DNA from 3 places in the Nonomuraea sp. NPDC004354 genome. Region 1 is predicted to be linked to each of the others. Evidence: riboswitches for the same ligand, from Rfam matches in the RefSeq annotation. Region 1 holds a riboswitch; each other region holds the start of a gene.
What was found. A riboswitch is a leader RNA that binds a small molecule or an ion and turns the genes downstream of it on or off. The one in region 1 is predicted to bind cobalamin.
Positions count from the first base shown of each region.

Region 2: it holds a riboswitch for cobalamin, as region 1 does, so the genes downstream of both, bluB (5,6-dimethylbenzimidazole synthase) here and ACWENQ_RS44015 (ribonucleoside-diphosphate reductase subunit alpha) in region 1, are expected to answer to the same signal.
Region 3: it holds a riboswitch for cobalamin, as region 1 does, so the genes downstream of both, cobN (cobaltochelatase subunit CobN) here and ACWENQ_RS44015 (ribonucleoside-diphosphate reductase subunit alpha) in region 1, are expected to answer to the same signal.

Region 1 covers NZ_JBSGDV010000033.1:28,225-34,796, reverse strand. Annotated here, with positions in the region: gene ACWENQ_RS44025 (mechanosensitive ion channel family protein) at 1-865, opposite strand, end outside; gene ACWENQ_RS44020 (ribonucleotide-diphosphate reductase subunit beta) at 879-1,874, opposite strand; gene ACWENQ_RS44015 (ribonucleoside-diphosphate reductase subunit alpha) at 1,920-4,109, opposite strand; cobalamin riboswitch at 4,197-4,395, opposite strand; gene ACWENQ_RS44010 (tripartite tricarboxylate transporter substrate-binding protein) at 4,419-5,315, opposite strand; gene ACWENQ_RS44005 (ArsR/SmtB family transcription factor) at 5,377-5,955, opposite strand; gene ACWENQ_RS44000 (alpha/beta hydrolase) at 6,035-6,572, shown strand, end outside.
Region 2 covers NZ_JBSGDV010000020.1:150,707-157,278, forward strand. Annotated here, with positions in the region: gene ACWENQ_RS38100 (pyridoxamine 5'-phosphate oxidase family protein) at 1-749, shown strand, start outside; gene ACWENQ_RS38105 (copper resistance CopC family protein) at 764-1,468, opposite strand; gene ACWENQ_RS38110 (Dyp-type peroxidase) at 1,465-2,673, opposite strand; gene ACWENQ_RS38115 (copper chaperone PCu(A)C) at 2,666-3,226, opposite strand; gene ACWENQ_RS38120 (MFS transporter) at 3,359-3,907, opposite strand; gene ACWENQ_RS38125 (hypothetical protein) at 4,087-4,608, shown strand; cobalamin riboswitch at 4,778-4,972, shown strand; gene bluB (5,6-dimethylbenzimidazole synthase) at 5,003-5,635, shown strand; gene ACWENQ_RS38135 (hypothetical protein) at 5,715-6,572, opposite strand, start outside.
Region 3 covers NZ_JBSGDV010000013.1:181,394-187,965, forward strand. Annotated here, with positions in the region: gene cobN (cobaltochelatase subunit CobN) at 1-2,048, opposite strand, end outside; cobalamin riboswitch at 2,084-2,271, opposite strand; gene ACWENQ_RS30565 (hypothetical protein) at 2,283-3,815, shown strand; gene ACWENQ_RS30570 (precorrin-8X methylmutase) at 3,812-4,432, shown strand; gene ACWENQ_RS30575 (precorrin-2 C(20)-methyltransferase) at 4,438-5,901, shown strand; gene ACWENQ_RS30580 (cobalt-precorrin-6A reductase) at 5,874-6,572, opposite strand, start outside.

The DNA.
Region 1 (6,572 bases):
TGTCGGTGACCTGGAGGGTCCAATCCTTCTGGTCCCACAGCGGGTGGTCCTTGATGAAGCGGTGCAGTTCCTCGCGCAGCTCCGGTACGGGCACCGACCAGTCGACGCGGAAGTAGACGTGGCCGATGACCCTGCTGCCGTGCCTGGTCCAGTTCTCGAACGGGTTCTGGGTGAAGTAGGAGACGGGGAAGACCAGACGCCGCTCGTCCCACGAGCGGACCACGACGTAGGTGAGCGTGAGCTCCTCGATCCTGCCCCACTCGCCGTTGACCACCACCACGTCGTCGAGCCGCAGCGCATCGCTGAAGACGAGCTGCAGCCCGGCGAGCATGTTGCCGATCGTGGACTGCGCCGCGATGCCGACGATCGCGCCGGCGATGCCGGCCGAGGCGAGCAGTCCGGCGCCGAGCGCGCGCACCTCGGGGAAGGTGAACAGCGCGGCGCCGAAGGAGATCACGATGATCACCGCCGCGGCGGCCCTGCGGACCAGCGCGATCTGCGTTCTGGCCCGCCTGGCTCTGCGGTTGTTCTCCTCGACCTGTTCGAGCCGGTCGAGGACGACGTCGGTGACCGCGTAGGCGGCCTGGATGAGCAGCCAGGTGAACGCGGCGATGGTGAGGATGCCGGTGAGACGCTCGACGATGGGCAGCGCCGCGCTGCCGACCATGCTGGGCACGAACGCGGTGTTGAAGGCCACCACCGACGCCACGGCGAACGCCGGCCAGGTGCACCTGCGCACCAGATGCCCGACGAAGTCCCAGGTACGGGCGGCTCTCAGGAGGAGCCTGCGAACCAGCTCGACACAGACGACCGCTCCGAGGACGGATGCGATCAGGATGAGCCAGTTCACCGGCGCCACGATCATGCCCCCTAATGTCTCAGAATGTCTCGTCGAAGGTCACATTGCCCTCGACCGCGACCTGGTATGCCGACACCCTGCGCTCGAAGAAGTTCGCCAGCTCCTGCACGTCCTGCAGCTCCATGAACGCGAAGGGGTTGGCGGTTCCGTACCTGACGGGCAGGCCGAGACGGCGCAGCCGCTGATCGGCCACGTACTCAAGGTACTCGCGCATCTGCTCGACGGTCATTCCCGACATGCCATCGCCGCACAGGTCACGGGCGAAGGCCAGCTCGGCCGCCACCGCCTCCTCGATCATCCTGGTGACCTGCTCGCCGAGCTTGTCGTCGAACAGGTCGGGCTCCTCGGCGCGCACGGTGTCGACGACGCTGAAGGCGAACTCCATGTGCATCGACTCGTCACGGAAGACCCAGTTGGTGCCGGTGGCCAGGCCGCCGAGCAGGCCGCGGGAGCGGAACCAGTAGACGTAGGCGAAGGCGCCGTAGAAGAACAGGCCCTCGATGCAGGCGGCGAAGCAGATCAGGTTGAGCAGGAAGGCCCGGCGGTCCGCCCTGGTCTCCAGCCGCCGCAGGTCGGCCAGGGAGTCGATCCAGCGGAAGCAGAACTCGGCCTTGTCGCGGATGGAGGGGATGTTGTCGACGGCGGCGAAGGCCTTGACGCGCTCGTCCGGGTCGGGCAGATAGGTGTCGAGCAGCGTCAGGTAGAACTGCACGTGCACCGCCTCCTCGAACAGCTGCCTGGACAGGTACAGGCGGGCCTCGGGGGCGTTGACGTGCTGGTAGAGGTTGAGCACGAGGTTGTTGGCGACGATCGAGTCGCCGGTGGCGAAGAAGGCGACCAGCCGGTTGATGAGATGGCGTTCCTGGGGCGTCATCCTGGCCAGGTCGGCCAGGTCGCTGTGCAGGTCCACCTCCTCGACCGTCCAGGTGTTGCGGATGGCCGCCCGGTAGCGCTCGTAGAAGTCGGGGTAGCGCATCGGGCGCAGCGTCAGGTCCATGCCGGGGTCGAGCAGCACGTGGTTCTCCTTGCGGTGGGTCGTCGTCGGCGCGGCGGGCGAGGGCTACTGGCAGGCTTCGCAGATCTCGGGGTTCTCCAGCGAGCAGGCGACGGCCTCGCTCACCGTGAAGGCGGGCTCTGGGGCGGGCTGAGCGGTCGCCTGCACGGTCGTCTGGGCGATCCTCGTCGCCGGGCGCGAGCGCAGGTAGTAGGTGGTCTTCAGCCCCTGCTTCCAGGCGTAGGCGTACATCGACGACAGCTTCCCGATCGTCGGCGTGGCCATGAACAGGTTCAGCGACTGCGACTGGTCGATGTACGGCGTCCGCGCCGCCGCCAGGTCGATGAGCGCCTTCTGCGGCAGCTCCCACGCGGTCCGGTACAGCGTCTTGAGCTCGGCCGGGATCCCGGGGATGTCCTGCACCGACCCGTCGGCCCGCTTGATCTCGTCGCGCATCTCCTGCGTCCACCGCCCGAGCCGCTGCAGGTCGGCGACCAGATACCGGTTGACCTGCAGGAACTCGCCGGACAGGGTCTCGCGCTTGAAGACGTTCGACACCTGGGGCTCGATGCACTCGTAGCATCCGGCGATCGAGGCGATCGTCGCGGTGGGCGCGATGGCGATCATGAGGGAGTTGCGCAGGCCGGTCCGGTCGATCTTGGCGCGCAGGGCCGTCCACGCGGGCGAGTCGCCGGCGCCGAAGTGGTCGGGGTGCAGCACCCCCTGGGCCGCCCTCGTGTCGCCGTAGGAGGGGTGGCGCCCGCGCTCGACGGCCAGGTCGGCGGAGGTGTCGTAGGCGGCCAGCGCGATCTCCTCGGCGATGCGCGTGGACAGCGCCAGCGCCTCGGCCGAGTCGAACGGCAGGCGCAGCGAGAAGAACACGTCGGCCAGGCCCATCACGCCGAGCCCGATCGGCCGCCACCGCAGGTTGGCGGTCTCGGCCTCCGGCGTCGGGTAGAAGCCCAGGTCGATCGTCTTGTCCAGGAAGCGCACCGCGGTCCGCACGGTGGCCCGCAGCCGGGCCCAGTCCATCGAGCCGCCGGCCAGGTGGGCGGCCAGGTTGATCGAGCCGAGGTTGCAGACGGCGGTCTCGCCGTCGCTGGTGACCTCGAGGATCTCGGTGCAGAGGTTGGACAGGTGGATGACGTTCTCCGGGCGCGCGGTCTGGTTGGAGGCGCGGTTGGCGGCGTCCTTGAAGGTCATCCAGCCGTTGCCGGTCTGCGCGAGCGTGCGCATCATCCGGCCGTAGAGGGTGCGGGCCGGGATCTGGCGGGTGTGCAGGCCGGCCGCCTCCGCGGCCCGGTAGGCGTCGTCGAACGCCTCGCCGTACAGGTCGGTGAGGTGCGGCACCTCCTTGGGGTCGAACAGCGACCACACCTGGTCGGCCTCGACGCGGCGCATGAACTCGTCCGGCACCCAGTTGGCGAGGTTGAGGTTGTGGGTGCGGCGGGCCTCCTCGCCGGTGTTGTCGCGCAGTTCGAGGAACTCCTCGATGTCGGCGTGCCAGGTCTCCAGGTAGACGCAGGCCGCGCCCTTGCGGCGGCCGCCCTGGTTGACGGCGGCGACACTGGAGTCGAGCGTGCGCAGCCAGGGGACGATGCCGTTGGAGTGGCCGTTCGTGCCGCGGATGAGCGAGCCCCGGGAGCGGACCCTGGTCCAGGCGATGCCGATGCCCCCGGCGTACTTCGAGAGCCTGGCGACCTGGCCGTAGCGCTCGTAGATGCCCTCGAGGTCGTCGCGCGGCGAGTCGAGCAGGAAGCAGGACGACAGCTGCGCGCGGCGCGAACCCGAGTTGAACAGGGTGGGCGAGCTCGGCAGGTAGGACAGCGTGGACATCAGGGCGTACAGTTCGGCGGCCTCGGTGACCGAGGCGGAAAGGCCGCACGCCACGCGCAGCAGGAAGTGCTGCGGGCGCTCGAGCACGCCGCGCGTGTCGGGGTGGCGCAGCAGGTACCGGTCGTAGACGGTGCGCAGCCCGAAGTACTCGAACCTGTCGTCGGCGCTCTCGTCCACCAGCGCGTCGAGGGCGGCGGCGTGGGCGGCCACGAAGGCGGCCAGCCCGTCCTGGAGCAGGCCGGCGGCGTGGGTGGCCGCGATCGACTCGGAGAAGGTCCGCACGCCGTGCGCGGCGGCCTCGTCGGCGATCTCCTCGGCCAGCAGCCTGGCGGCCACCCTGGAGTTCTCCGGATCGGCGATCACCCTGGCGGCGGCCTCCTCGATGGCCAGCCGGCGATCCACCTCTACGGTCTGCGTCACGCTCTCTCCTCGCGAGCTCGGCCTCGTGAGGGCAGGCGAGAGCGCGCGGGCATGCCGCGAGGCCCCCCGGCCCTCCCTCGAGGCCATGGACAGGTCACACCGCTGGCAGGTCTTCGGACTCGCGGGCGTTCGTCAGCTTCCTACTGGCCGTCGCTTCCCAGGCCATGGGCCCAGTGCGTCGTGACGGCGGTCGTTCCCGCTCACCGCTGCGGGGCAGCGCCGGATTCGCACCGGCTTCCCTTTTTGCTCCGCCCTGATCGGGCGAACCAGCGACGACCAGGATCCTACATCTAGTGGCCGCGGGCGCAACTACCCCAACATGTCGATGAGGCCGAGGTCTTTGAGCACCTCACGGGTCCGCTCGGTCTCCGACCCGAGCCACACGCCGAAGTCGCCGCCGCTGAGGGGAATCGGCTTCCACCCTCTCGTACGGCACGCATCCGCCCACTGCCGGGACCCGGTGATCTCCTCGAGGATCGCGACCGCCTGGGCGTGCTCGCGCTCGGTCATCTCCCCCGGCCCGAGCACCCCGCACCAGTCGGCGAAGTCGACCCGCACGCCCGACTCCAGCAGCGTCGGCGCCTCGATGCCGTCGACCGGTTCGGCGGAGGAGACGGCCAGCACCCTGACCTGGCCCATGTCGATGCGCTTGCGCCAGTCGCCGAGCGGCCCGGCGGCGACGGCGGCCCGGCCCACGAGCAGCGCCGCGGCCGCGTCGTGCGTGGTGGGATAGCCGGCGTAGTCGAGCACCCTGGCGTCGGCGCCGAGCCCGCGCGCGACCAGCCCGAACAGCAGGTGGTCGGTGCCGCCCTGGGGCCGGCCCGCCAGCACCGTGGCGCCCGGGTCGGCGAGCAGCCGCCCGGCGAAGTCGTCGAAGCCGCGCAGCAGCGAGGCGGCGGGCACGACCAGCACCTCGACGTCGCCCACCAGCCTGGCCAGCGGGGTGCCGGCCGCCTTGGAGCCGTTGCGCAGGGCGGTCGCGAGCGCGGGCAGGCCCGTCACGGTCAGCGAGGTCCCGCCGTCGGCGACGCCGCTGTATCTGAACTGGCCCGCCAGGACCTTCGCGACGGGGATCCACGCCTCTCCGCCCGGCACGACGGTGAAGCTGGCTCCCTGCCGGGGGACCGTGGCGCCGCACCCGGCCAGGCACGCCAGCGCGGCCACCGTCCCCGGCACGAACGCTGCCACGAACTCCCGACGGCGCATGCGCGCCCCTCCCCGTCGCCCCCAACCCTTGTACAGGATGTTATTGGATGATCACCTTGCGTCACACCTCGGGGGTGGCGGGCAGGTCGGCGGGAACGGCGAGCAGCCGGATGTGGAGGGGCCTGGCCTCCGGCGGGGCGTCGGCGGCCCGCCGGCTGTACTTCTTCAGCAGCAGGATGTACTCCTCGAAGAAGTCCTCCAGCTCGTCCAGCCGCATCCGGCCGAGCGCGCGCGACACCTTCACCCAGGCGGGGTCGGCCTGGTAGGCGGCGGGCAGCTGCTCCAGGAGGATCCGCTTGTCCTCCTCCAGCCCGATCCGGTGGAACTCGGCGAGGACCGGGCGGTCCTCGGGGGCGAGCTGGGCGGGCAGCGGCAGCCTGATGTCGCCCGTCTCCGCCCTGCGCCACCACCGCTCGCGCCCGGTGGACCGCTCGGGGATCTCCTCGATGAATCCGTACTTCTCCAGCTGGCGCAGGTGGTAGCTGGTCGTCCCGGTCTTGGCGTCGAGCAGCGAGCCGAGCGTCGTGGACGTGGCCGGGCCGTGCAGGCCGAGGTGGCGCAGCATCGCGCGGCGCATGGGATGGGCCAGGGCCTTCAGCTTGCCTGGATCGTCCAGAACCCAGGGCTCGTCATCCTTCATGACGATCACCCTAGTACTCCAGAAGGATTTCTGCAGACATCTCTTTGCCGATAGTTCTCTGCAGACTATCTTCGGCAATATGACGCGATTCGTGAAGACAGTGATGCCGGCGCTGCTGGCGCTCTTAGCGGCACTCGGCCTGGCCGGGGCGGCTCAGGCCGCGCCCCCGGCCGCGCCCCCGGCCCCGCCCGCCGTACCCGTGCCCGGCGACCTGGCGGCGACGGAGGTGAGCTTCGCCGGCAGCGGGCTCACCCTGCACGGCACGGTCCTGGCCCCCAGGAACCGGCGCGGCGCGCTGCCGGGGATGGTGCTCGTGCACGGGGCCGGCGCCGGCACGCCCAGGACCAAGCTCATCACCGAGGCCGTGGAGTTCGCCAGGCGCGGCATGGCGGTGCTGGTCTACGACAAGCGGGCGGCGGGCTACTCGACCTTCCGGCGCTCCTACTCGCAACTGGCCGACGACGCGCTCGGCGCGGTGGCGGCGCTGCGCCGGCAGACCGGGGTGGACCCGGGCAAGGTCGGGCTCTGGGGGCTCAGCGAGGGCGGATGGGTGGTGCCGCTGGCCGCCTCCCGCTCCCGGGACGTGGCGTTCGTCGTGCTGGTCGGCGCCAACTCCC
Region 2 (6,572 bases), on a different contig from region 1:
AGCGCCTGCTCGTCGTCGCCGCCGCCGACACCCACGGCCGGATGTGGGCCGGCGCGCTGACCGGCCCTGAAGGCTTCGCCCAGGCGCTGGACGAGCGGCGCATCATGGTGGGCGCCCTGCCGGGGCCCGGCGACCCGCTGGCCGGGGCGTTCGCCAGCGAACACGAGATCGGCATGATCGCCATCGAACCCGCCACCCGGCGCAGGATGCGGGTCAACGGCACCGCGCACGCGGCCGGCGCCGGCCTGCTCGTGCACACCGAACAGGTCTACAGCAACTGCCCCAAGTACATCCAGGCCAGAACGATCATCCCAGGACCGGCCGTCACCTCCCCCGCCGCCCGTACCTCGAACACGCTCAGCGGGCGGCAGCAGGAGTGGATCTCCGAGGCGGACACCTTCTTCGTGGCCACCCACGCCGAAGGGCTCGGCGCCGACGCCTCGCATCGCGGCGGCAACCCCGGATTCGTCACGGTGCTGGACGAACGGCACCTGGCCTGGCCCGACTACGTGGGCAACTCGATGTACATGACGCTGGGCAACCTGGAGCTCGACCCTGCCTGCGGCCTGCTGTTCCCCGACTGGGACACCGGCGACGCCCTGCACGTCACGGGGCGGGCGCGCGTCGAATGGGGCGCCGAGCGCACGGTCCGTTTCGAGGTGGACGGCGTGGTGGAGGTGACGGCGGCCTCGCCGCTGCGCTGGGAGTTCGGCGGGTACTCCAGGCACAACCCGCCGATCCCCACCTGAAGCGTCCGCCCGGGTCACTCCTCCTCGTCGGGCTCCTCCCGGCGGCGCCTGAGCAGCAGCAGGGCGCCGCCGGCCACCGCCAGGACGCCGGCCGTCGCCCACAACCACACCGGCACGCCATCGGCTGCCGGATTCGCGGCCGGGGTGGCGGCCACCGCGTCCGGCGCCCCCGGAGAGGACCCGGTCACCGCGGGCGCGGGCACCGCCGAGGAATCCGGCGCGGCTTCCGCCGACGATCCCGGCGTGGCCTCTCCAGAGACGGCGGGCGTGGCTTCCGCCGATGCGGCGGTCGCGGGGTCCCCCGAGGAGGACGGTGCGGCCGAGGCGGCCGGCGTCGGGGTGGCCGAGGGGCCGCCCTTCACCGAGAACGGGATCTCCCCCTCGATCGGGTGCCCGTCGGTGGAGACCACGCGCCACCCGATGACGTACCGCCCGGCAGGCAGCGGCTCCGGCACCGCCACGGTGACGATCTTGTCATCCACCTTCGGCTTCCTGAGGGTGACGGCCGAGCCGTCACTGTCGTGCAGCACGATCGCGGGCAGCCGTACCGAGGAGGTGAACTCCAGCTCGATCTCCTCCACGGACGCCACCGTGGCGTTCCTGGCCGGCGAGCTGCTCTTGAGCCGGTCGTGCGCCAGCGCCGGCGTGGCACCGAGCACCACCAGCAACCAGCAGGCGGCCACCAGCACGAGGCCCCTGCGAACCGATCCCTTGCTCATGACAGCAGCCCCTCTCCGATCCAGCCGTCAGGGCCGCAGCCCGGCGGTATGGCGAAAACCGCCGAACCGATCGGCGTGGTCCATTCGTTCAGCAGGTCCGCCTCGGCCAGCCGTTCCTGCACGGGCACGAACTGGCGGGCGATGTCGGCCTGGTAGGAGGCGAACAGCAACCCGGTGTCGGCGCGGCCGTCGGCCGCGACGCCCTCGTCGTAGTTGTAGACCCGGCGCAGCATCCGCAGGTTCGGGTCGGCGACGTGGGCCCGGCGGATGTGCGCGTACTCGGAAATGACGGGGAATCCGGCGGGGGTGAGCTTGGCGTAGTCGGGCGCGTCGTGCTCGCGCCCGCCGGTCAGCGGGGCGCCGTCGGCCAGGCGGCGGCCCACCGTGAACTCCTTGGCCACGGTGTCGGCGGCGTCCCACGTCTCCATCTCGGCCCTGATCCGCCGCAGCACCAGGGTGGTGCCTCCCTGCAGCCGGCCGCCCTCCGCCGGGATCCAGACCGCCCGCTCGAACTCCGGCGTGCCGGAAACCGGGTTGACCGTCCCGTCGAGCTGCCCCATGACGTTGCGCTGGGTCAGCCCGCTCGGCTGCGTGTGCGCGGCCCGCCTGAACCCGCGCTGGGTCCAGCGCACCTTCGCGAACGCCCTGGCGTCCTTGACCACCATCCGCAGCGTGTGGGCGACGGTGAGCGGATCGTCGGCGCAGATCTGGACGAGCAGGTCCCCTCCGCTCCAGCGCTTCTCCAACTTGTCGATCTTGAAGGCGGGCAGCGGGGCCACCGACGCGGGCCGCCGCCCGGACTGCCCGGCCGCGGCGAACAGGCCGGGGCCGAACCCGAACGTGACGGTCAGCCTGGACGGCAGCGCCGCCAGCTCAGGCTCGGTGTCGGCGAGCGCGGGCCGTCCCTGGGTCAGCCGCCGGGCGTCGTCGGTCAGCAGCCGCATCATCCTGGACACCTCCTCGCGGCCGATGCCCTTGCGCAGGTCGAGCCCGACGAACACGGCGTGCGCCTGTGGCGCGGTCGCCACGCCCGCCTGGTGCAGGCCGTGGAACGGCTCGACCGCCCTGCCGTCGGCGACCACCGGGGGTGCCGTGACCGTGCCCGCCCCCGCGGCGGGGGCGGAGCCGGCGACGGCGGCCACCGCCGCCACGGCCCCGCCCGCCAGCAACCGGCGGCGATTCACCGCGAGCCCGAGCTCAGCCATGGTCGCCACTCATGTCCATGCCGGGCTGGTAGTCCTCCTTGCCCCCGGCGAAGTCCTTGCCCATGGCGGTGAAGGCGAACGTGCCGCCGCCCTCGAGGACGAGCGTGAACGGAACCTCCGCGCCCGGCTTCACCTCCTCGGTGACCCCCATGAGCATGATGTGGTCGCCACCGGGCTTCAGCACGTGGGAGCTCTTGGCGGGGATGACGAAGCCGCCCTTCTTCGGCTGCATCACCATCTTCCCGCCGGACTCCACCACCTCGTGCAGCTCCACCTTCGGCGACAGGGGGCTGCTGCCCGCCACGACGGTGACGGCCGTACCGGAGTTGTTGACGAGCGTGCCGAAGGCGGCGGTCATCCCCTTCTTCGTGGTCTTGATCCACGGGTCGGTGATGGTGAGCGCGGAAGCGGCAGCCGACTGCCCGGACGATCCGGACGGCCCGGACGGCGAGGCCACGGCGACCTGCTTCGGAACGGAGTCGGCCGCCTCCTGGACGCCACAGGCGGCCAGACTGGCCACGCCGATGACAACGACGATGACGCGCGAGAACATGGAAAGCCCTTCTTCCGGCTGAGCCGGCACTGGTGTCATGGCACTGATGTCGACCCGGCGCCCGTCACGACAGGGACGCCGGGGAGCACCCCTTTCCCGGGGTGGCCCGCATCGGCCTCCTCGAACGGGAGGTCAGGCGGGAACGGTGCGCATGACGCCAGGAGGGCCGCGCCGGCCCATCTCGTGGCCGAGCAGGATGGAACGCAGGATCACCGGCCGCTCGGCCGGCGCGGGGACGGCCGTGCGGGCCGCCGGATCGACGAACGCCAGCACCGCGACGAGCAGCCGTACGGCCAGCCGCCGCAGCAGCGCCCACAGGGCCGCCTCGCCGTGCGACATCCACAGCGCCGTCAGCCCGATCGCCCATCCGTGCATGACCAGCATGCCGAGGCCCGGCACCAGCCAGGACTGGCCGTGCGCGTGCCCCGCGACCACCGGCTCGACGGCATGGGCGCCGGCGAACAGCACGTGCAGCACCAGCTGCGTGGCGGCCAGGGTCACGGCGATCACGGCCGCCGACCGCTCCCGCCCGGCCAGCGCCTGGGCCGGCAGGAACGACACCAGCAGCGCCACCACCACCGACGGCGCCGACACCGACCCGCCGGCGAACACATGGGCGGCGATGCCGAGCATGACCGAGACCGCGGCGAAGGCGGCGGCTCGCAGAGCTCGAAGCGGCATCGTGGCTGACATGGCCCGGCCATCATCCCACGCTTACCCGCCGCCTCCCAAAGCGGATTCTTCGCCGCACAACCGACCTCGAGCACCACCTCCTGCGCCGAACGGGTGGACGGAGCGTGGCGCCTGACCCAGGGTGGGAGAACGGCCGCCGACCCGACCCACCGTAGGAAGAGAGGACCATGCCGCTCGCAGTCGCCACCCTCGCGCTTCTCGCCGCGACCCTCACCGCAGGCACCACCGCCCCTCCGCCCCCCATCACCGCAGGCGCGACCGCCCCTCCGCCCCCCATCACCGCAGGCGCGACCGCACCCCTGCCCGCCGCCCCCGCGGCCGCCACCCGTCGCCTTTCGACCGCCCCCGCGCTGGTGACCGCCGCGCCCCCGGTCAGCACCGCGTCCCGGTCCGCCGCGTCCCCGGTCACCGGCCTCTCCCCCGCGCCCAACCTGCGCGCCTGCTACGACGGCGCGTGCAGGCTCTCCCTCAGCCGGGCGGTGTCCTTCCGCGTCAGCTCGCGCTTCGGCATCACCAGGCTGGCCGTCACCTTCACCGGCGACCAGGTGAAGGTGAAGGGCACCGGTCCAGGCGTCAGCTCGCAGGCGCGACTGGGCGCGGGCACCACCGGATCGGTCAACGGCATCGGCGTCCAGGTGCTGTCCCTGTCCGCCGACCGGGTCGTCCTGCGGCTGTCCCCCCGGCGGTGACAGCCGTCCAGGCACGGCAGACGTCGCGGCGCACGCGTCCGCCCCCTCGCGCGAGGAAGCCTGGACGAGCCCGCACCGGCCGTGGTGACACTACCGCGGGCAGGGCGACGGAGTCCCGGCCGACCTCGCCGACCGGGCGGGTGAAGTGATCGGCTACCGTACTGCCCGGCGAACTGTTGCGAGGTGCCCCGCGTTCGCGGGGAGAATCGGGAAGCCGGTGAGAGTCCGGCACGGGCCCGCCGCGGTTACCGGGGAGCCTCCGCCCACGCGCGCGAGCGCAGTCACTGGCCCGACAGGGCTGGGAAGGCCGGCGGGCAGGCGTTGATCCGGGAGTCCGAAGACCGGCCTCGCGTTCACCGCCCCCACGGGGGCGCGAGTCAGCGGGAGCCTGCCCATGATCAGCCAGCTGTACGACGTCATCCACCGCCGCCGCGACGTGCGCGGCGAGTTCACCGGCGCGCCGGTGCCCGACGAGGTGCTGCACCGCGTGCTGTCGGCCGCGCACGCGGCGCCCAGCGTCGGCCTGTCCCAGCCGTGGGACTTCATCCTGGTGCGCGACCGCGCCGTCCGCGCCGCCTTCCACGATCACGTACGGCAGGAGCGGGACACGTTCGCGGCCACCCTCGACGGCGAGGCCGCCCGGCGGTTCGCCCGGATCAAGATCGACGGGGTGCTCGAGTCGACGCTGTCCGTCGTGGTCACCTACGACCCTGGCCGGGGCGGGCCCGCGGTGCTCGGCCGCCACGCCATCGCCGATGCCGGGCTCTACTCGGTGTGCCTGGCCATCCAGAACCTGTGGCTGGCCGCCACCGCCGAAGGGCTCGGCGTCGGCTGGGTGTCGTTCTACCGCGAGTCCTTTCTGCGGGACCTGCTGGGCGTCCCCGGCGTGGTGCGACCGGTCGCGTGGCTGTGCGTGGGCCCCGTCTCCCACCTGGAGGAGGTCCCTGACCGGGAACGGCACGGCTGGCGACGGCGCCGCCCGCTGGACGCCGCCGTCCACCACGACCGCTGGACCGGCGACCGGTGACCTGCGCCCGGCCGCCGGGTGGGAATGCCCGCGCGAAGCCCATCCGGGAGAGCCCCTCCTACGGGCGGGCCTTCCGCGGTCAGCGGAGCCGGTCGCGCAGGCGGGCGCACTCGTGGGCGAAGCGGGTGCCGCGCCCGCTGTCCGCGTGAGCGGACACGCACGGGATCTCGCCTCGGGCGCCGGTCCACGCCGCCACGTCGGTGGCCAGCGCCACCGCCGCGGTGTGGCCGGCGGTCGGCCGCTCCCCCCGGCCCGGCAGCAGCACCGGCAGCATCCCCCTGAGGATGTCCCAGACCTGCTCGTGCGCGCCCCGGCGGGCGGCGCCGGCGAGGGAGTCCAGCACCGGAGGGATCGGGTATCCGGCGCGGCGGATCAGGAACGCCAGCTGGCGGCCGACCGCCTCGGCGGGCAGGCTGTCCCGGGCCGCCATCCGCAGCAGCAGCGGCACCGCCTTCGGTTCGCCCTTGGCGAGGAAGTAGGCGAGCATGACCGCGATGGCGTCACCGGCCGGGCCGTCGGCGTCGGCGAGTATCGCCAGGTGCGGCGGGTAGATCCCGGGGCGGGTCCACCGGTACAGCAGGTAGGGCAGGTAGTTGACGGCGACGACCTCGCGGTGCGACGGCAGGACCGCCGCCCACCAGGCCATGGAGTTGCTGTGGTCGTCCCAGTGCCAGGACGACGGCTCGCTCAGCAGCTCGTCGACCAGGTCGTGCCCGGTCGGCTCGGCGCGCAGCACCGGCACCAGCTCGACCTGCGTGGCGTCTTCGGGCGTGCGCTCCTCGAAGAGATGGCGGGTGCCGCCCTCGACGTAGGCCCACGCCACGCCGGTCTCCGGGTCGGGCGGGCCGCCCGCGGACAGCCAGGCGGCGGCCTGGACGGCTCCCCGCGAGCCCACGCGTGCGGCCCGCTCGGCGGCGGCGGGGTGGGCTCCGCGCGG
Region 3 (6,572 bases), on a different contig from region 1:
ATCTGCCGGGCCCGCAGCATCGCCAGCACCAGGTCGACCCGCACCGACCCCTCGGGCGCCGCCCCCAGCACGTGCAGCCCGTCGCGGATCTGCACGTCCTTGACCTCGCACAGCCAGCCGTCCACGTGCAGCAGGAAGTCGTCGAACTCCGTGTCGTGCGGCCGGTCGGCCAGACCGAGGTCGTGGTCGAGCCGTGCCGCCTGGATGAGTGTCCAGATCTGCGCCCTGATCGCGGGCAGCTTGGCCGGGTCCATCGCGGCGATCGAGGCGTGCTCGTCCAGCAGCTGCTCCAGGCGGGCGATGTCGCCGTAGGTGTCGGCGCGGGCCATCGGCGGCACCATGTGGTCCACCAGGACGGCGTGCGCCCGCCGCTTGGCCTGCGTCCCCTCGCCCGGGTCGTTGACCAGGAACGGGTAGACCAGCGGCAGGTCGCCCAGCGCCGCGTCGGGCCCGCACGCGGCCGACAAGCCCGCCGACTTGCCGGGCAGCCACTCCAGGTTGCCGTGCTTGCCGACGTGCACGATCGCGTGCGCGCCGAACTCCGCCGACAGCCACCGGTAGGCCGCCAGGTAGTGGTGGCTGGGCGGCAGGTCCGGATCGTGGTAGATCGCGATCGGGTTCTCGCCGAAGCCGCGCGGCGGCTGCACCATCACCACGACGTTGCCCGCCCGCAGCGCGGCGAACACGATGTCGCCCTCGTGCACGAACAGCTCGCCGGGCGGCGGCCCCCAGTGGCGCTCCATCGCCTCGCGCAGCTCGGCGGGGAGCGTGCCGTACCAGGAGGTGTAGGTGGCGGCGGGCACGCGCACCGGGTTGGCCGCGAGCTGCTCCTCCGTCAGCCACTCCTGGTCCTGGCCGCCGGCCGCGATGAGCGCGTGGATCAGCGCGTCGCCGTCGCCCTCGGCGACGCCGGGCAGGCCCTCGCCCAGGTCGTAGCCCTCGCCGGCCAGCCTGGCCAGCAGTTTCACGGTGCTCGCGGGGGTGTCGAGGCCGACCGCGTTGCCGACGCGCGCGTGCTTGGTCGGGTAGGCCGACAGCATCACCACGAGCTTCTTCTCGGCGTTCGGGACGTGCCTGAGCCGGGCGTGCCGTACGGCGATGCCGGCGACGCGGGCCGCGCGCTCGGGATCGGCCGCGTAGACGGTCAGCCCGTCCGCGTCCACCTCCTTGAACGAGAACGGCACCGTGATGATCCGGCCGTCGAACTCGGGGATCGCCACCTGCGACGCCGCGTCCAGCGGTGACAGGCCGTCGTCGTTCTCCTCCCACGCCTGCCTGCTCGTGGTCAGGCACAGCCCTTGCAGGATCGGCACGTCCAGCTCGGCCAGCGCGCCCACGTCCCACGCCGCGTCGTCGCCGCCGGCTCCGGCCGTCGCGGGCCGCGTGCCTCCTGCGGCCAGGACGGTCACCACGAGCGCGTCGGCGGTCCGCAGCGTGTCGAGCAGGCCGGGCTCCGCCGTGCGGAGCGAGGAGCAGAAGACCGGCAGCGCGCGGCCGCCCGCGGCCTCGATCGCGTCGCAGAGCGTCCGCACGAAGGCCGTGTTGCCCGCCATGTGGTGCGCGCGGTAGTAGAGCACGCCCACGACGGGCCCCTCGGCGGCGGAACGCTCCCTCTCGAGCAGCCCCCAGGCCGGGGCCGGTTCGGGCGCCGCGAACCCGTTGCCGGTCAGCAGCACCGTGTCGGACAGGAAGGCGTGCAGCTCGGCGAGGTTGGCCGGGCCGCCGTGGGCGAGATAGGCATGCGCCTCGGCGCAGACGCCGCCGCTGACCGTCGACAGCTCCATGAGCTCGGCGTCGGGCGCCTGCTCGCCGCCCAGCACCACCACGGGCCGTGGTCCCGCGAGCAGCCGGTCGAGCCCCTCCTCCCAGGCCCTGCGCCCGCCGAGGAGCCGCACCACGACCAGGTCCGTGCCCTCGACCAGCGCGGGCAGGTCGTCGACCGTCAGCCGGGCGGGGTTTCCGAGGCGGTACGGCGCGCCGCTCGCCCTCGCGCTCAGCAGGTCGGTGTCGGAGGTGGACAGCAGCAGGACGGCCGTGCTCTCGGGCACAGGAACTCCTCCCTCGGGGTCCTCGCCCCGGTCGCGGGTGTCACGAGAGCGGGAGTCTCCTGGCTCCCGGATCGACGCTCACCCCGGCCTTCCCGTCCGTCGCCGGACAGTGGCCTGCGGTGGGGTTCGCTCCCCGGTCACAGTGGCGGGACCGCGCCGGCTTCGCACCGGCTTCCTCCGTCGCCCTCGTCTGTGATCAGACTAGAGGGTTTTGAACGGGTTACCATCCTCCCCGTGGACATAACCGACGTTTCAGGACACCTGCGCCCTGATGCGTGTCCCGGGGCCCTTCAGGTCCACACCGCCGCGGACGGCGCGCTCGCCCGGGTCCGCATCCCCGGTGGCGTCCTCACGGCGGCCCAGCTGGGCGAGGTGGCGGCGTGCGCGGCCGAGCTGGGATCGGGCGTGATCGAGCTGACCTCCCGGGCGAACCTCCAGGTCCGCGGCCTGCGCGTCACCCCCGCCCCGCCCGCCGCTCCACCTGCCGGGACGCCCGCTCGCCCGGCCCCGGCCGGCGTCGCGGCAGCGGACATGGCGCCGGACGGCATCCCCTCAGGAGCGGTGCCGGGCGCACCGCTCGCCGGCGCGGCGCAGGCGGGGGTTTCCGCGGGCGTGGCGCCGGACGGGCTTCGGGCGGGTCCCGGACCGGGCGCGGCCGCGGCGAGCGTGCCGGTCTTCGCGGCGCGGATGGCGGCGGCGGGGCTGCTGCCGTCGGCCACCCACGAGCGGGTCCGCAACATCCTCGCCTCACCGCTGGCGGGACGCGCCCCCTCGTCCCTGGTGGACGTCCGGCCGCTGGTCGCCGACCTGGACCGCCGGCTGTGCGCCGCCCCCGAGCTGGCCGCGCTCTCCGGCCGCTTCCTGTTCGCCCTGGACGACGGCACCGGTGACGTCCTGTCCTGCGGCGCCGACGTGACCTTCCTTGCCACCTCGCCCGTCGGCGGGGTGCTGTTGCTCGGTGGGGAACGGCAGGCCGTACCCGTGACCGTGTCCGGCGCTGTTCCGCTGATGCTCGCGGCGGCCTCGGTCTTCATGGAGCTGAGCGACGGCACCGCCTGGCGCGTCACCGACCTCCCGGACGGCCCGGCCCGGCTCGCCGCCCGCCTGAACCCGCCGACCACCCAGGACCCCGGCCCGGCGACTCCGCGACAGGACGCCCGGTTCCCCGGCCCGGCCCGGCAGGGCGACCAGACTCCCGCCCCGGCCCGGCAGGGGGACGACCAGGCTCCCGCGCAGGCCCGACAGGGGGACGACCTGGAGATGGTGGCCCCGGATGTCGAGACGGCCGCGCGCGGTGCCGGGGTGCGCGACGCGGGGACCCGCCCGCAGCGTGACGGCAGGGTCGCGCTCGAGGTGGTGGTCCCGCTCGGCCGCCTGTCCGCCGGTCAGGCCACGGCGCTCGCCGCCTGCGCCGCCGAGATCCGCGTCACGCCGTGGCGCACCGTCGTCCTGCCCGACCTGCCCGCCGACGCCGTCCAGCCGATCGCGGACCGGCTCACCGCTGCCGGGCTGGTCGCCGTCGCAGGGACGCCGTGGGCGGGCCTGTCGGCCTGCACGGGCCGCCCGGGGTGCGCGAAATCCCTGGCCGACGTCCAGCTCGACGCCAGACGCTGGGCGGAACGGCCCGGCCACGAACCACCGGCCCGCCCGGTCCACTGGGCCGGGTGCGAACGGCGGTGCGGCCGTCCGGCGGGGGAGGTGGTCGACGTCGTCGCCACCCCGACCGGCTACCGTGTCGCGGGCCGTACCGAAGAAGAGGGGATATGACCGACTACATCCGCGACGGCGCGGAGATCTACCGGCGCTCGTTCGCCACCATCCGCGCGGAGAGCGACCTGGCCGGGTTGCCGCAGGACGTGGCCCAGGTGGCCGTCCGCATGATCCACGCCTGCGGCATGACCGACCTGGTCGCCGATCTCGCCTACTCGCCGGGCGTGGTCGCCGCGGCGCGGGCGGCCCTGCGCGGGGGCGCGCCGATCCTGTGCGACGCCATGATGGTCGCCTCCGGGGTGACCAGGGCGCGCCTGCCCAGGGACAACGAGGTGATCTGCACCCTCGGCGACCCGGGCGTGCCGGGGCTGGCCGAGCGGATGGGCACGACCCGCAGCGCCGCCGCCCTGGAGCTGTGGCGCGACCGGCTGGACGGCGCGGTCGTCGCCGTGGGCAACGCGCCCACCGCCCTGTTCAGGCTCCTGGAGCTGGTCGAGGAGGGCGCGGGACGCCCCGCGGCGGTGCTCGGCATCCCCGTGGGCTTCATCGGGGCGGCCGAGTCGAAGCAGGCGCTGGCGAGCGGTGACCTGGAGTACCTGGTGGTGCACGGCCGCAGGGGCGGCAGTGCGATGGCGGCAGCGGCGGTCAACGCGATCGCCTCCGAACGAGAGTGAGCGACGTGGCGGGACGGCTGTTCGGGGTGGGGCTGGGGCCCGGGGATCCCGAGCTGGTGACGGTCAAGGCGGCCAGGCTGATCGGCGAGGCGGACGTGATCGCCTACCACAGCGCCAGGCACGGCAGGAGCATCGCGCGGTCGATCGCGCTGCCGTACATGCGGGAGGGGCAGGTCGAGGAGCTGCTGAAGTACCCGCTGACCACGGAGACCACCGACCACCCCGGCGGCTACCAGGGCGCGCTGGAGGACTTCTACGCCGAGTGCGCGCAGCGGCTGGCCGCCCATCTGGACGCGGGCAGGGTCGTCGTGGTGCTGTGCGAGGGCGACCCGCTCTTCTACGGCTCCTACATGCACATGCACAAGCGGCTGGCCCACCGCTACGAGACCGAGGTCGTGCCGGGCGTCACCTCGGTGGCGGGGGCGGCGGCGGTGCTGGGACGCCCGCTGGTGGAGCACGAGGAGACGCTGACCGTGCTGCCCGGCACGCTCCCGGCCGACGTCATCACCGAGAAGCTGAAGAGCGCCGACTCGGTGGCCGTGCTCAAGCTCGGCAGGACCTTCGAGAAGGTCCGTGACGCGCTGGCGGAGGCGGGCCGGCTGGACGAGGCGTGGTACGTCGAGCGGGCGACGACGGCGAGCCAGCGGATCGAGCCGCTCAAGGACGTGGACCCGGCGAGCGTGCCGTACTTCTCGCTGGCGATGCTGCCCAGCGGCGGCGGGCGGGCCGACGAGGAGCTGAGGCCGGGCGTCGCGGTGGTGGGGCTCGGGCCCGCGGGAGCGCAGTGGCTCACGCCGGAGGCGCGGCAGGTGCTGGCGGAGGCGACCGACCTGGTGGGGTACGGCCCGTACGTGGACCGGGTGCCGCAGCGGGCGGGCCAGGTCAGGCACCGCACCGACAACAGGGTGGAGGCCGAGCGGGCCGCGCACGCGCTGGAGCTGGCCCGCCAGGGCCGCAGGGTGGCGGTCGTCTCGTCCGGCGATCCCGGCGTGTTCGCGATGGCCAGCGCGGTGCTGGAGGCGGCCGAGGGCTTCCCCGGCGTGCCGGTGCGGATCGTGCCGGGCCTGACGGCCGCGCACGCCGTGGCCGCCAGGGCGGGGGCGCCGCTGGGGCACGACTATTGCGTGATCTCCCTGTCGGACCTGCTCAAGCCGTGGGACATCGTGGCCGGGCGGCTGCGTGCCGCCGCCGCGGCCGACCTGGTGCTGGCGATCTACAACCCGGCCTCGCGCAGCCGTACCTGGCAGGTGGACGCCGCCCGCGACCTGATCATGGAGCATCGCGACCCGGCCACGCCCGTGGTGATCGGCCGCGACGTCGGGGGGCCGCAGGAGACGATCACCGTGACCACGCTGGCCGGGCTCGACCCGGCGCAGGTCGACATGCGCTGCCTGCTGATCGTCGGCTCCTCGACCACCCGCGTCACCGGCGACGGCGTCGTCTACACCCCGAGGCGATACCCGGCATGAACCCACGCCACGGCCGCCGCCACGGTGTCCACGAGCACCGCGTCCTCGGGCAGCGGCGGCCGTCGCACGACCACCACGGGCAGTCCGAGCTCGGCGGCGGCCGTCAGCTTGGCGGTGGTCATCTCGCCGCCGCTGTCCTTGGTGACCAGCACGTCGAGCCGGTGCTCGCGGATGAGCGCCCGCTCCCCTTCGACGGTGTAGGGGCCGCGCGCCAGCACCACGTGGACGTTGGCGGGGACCGGCGGCTCGGGCGGGTCGACCGATCTGGCCAGGAACCACATACCGGACAGGCCGGCGAACACCGGCAGGCTCCTGCGCCCGGTCGTCAGGAACACGCGGCGGCCCAGCGAGGGCAGCGTCCGCGCGGCCTCCTCCAGCGAGTCGACGAGCACCCAGCCGGGCCGGGGCGGCCAGCCGGGGCGCCGCAGCACCAGCAGCGGCACTCCCGCGGTACGGCACGCCTCGACGGCCCCGGCGGTCATCCGCCGCGCGAACGGGTGCGTGGCGTCCACCACGGCGTCGATCCGGTTGGCGGCGATCCAGGCGGCCAGCCCCGCCGCGCCGCCGAACCCGCCGACGTGCACCTCGCCCACCGGCAGCCTGGGGTCGCGCACCCGCCCGGCCAGCGACGACACGACGTGGACGGCGCCGTCGAGGGCGGCCGCCAGGGC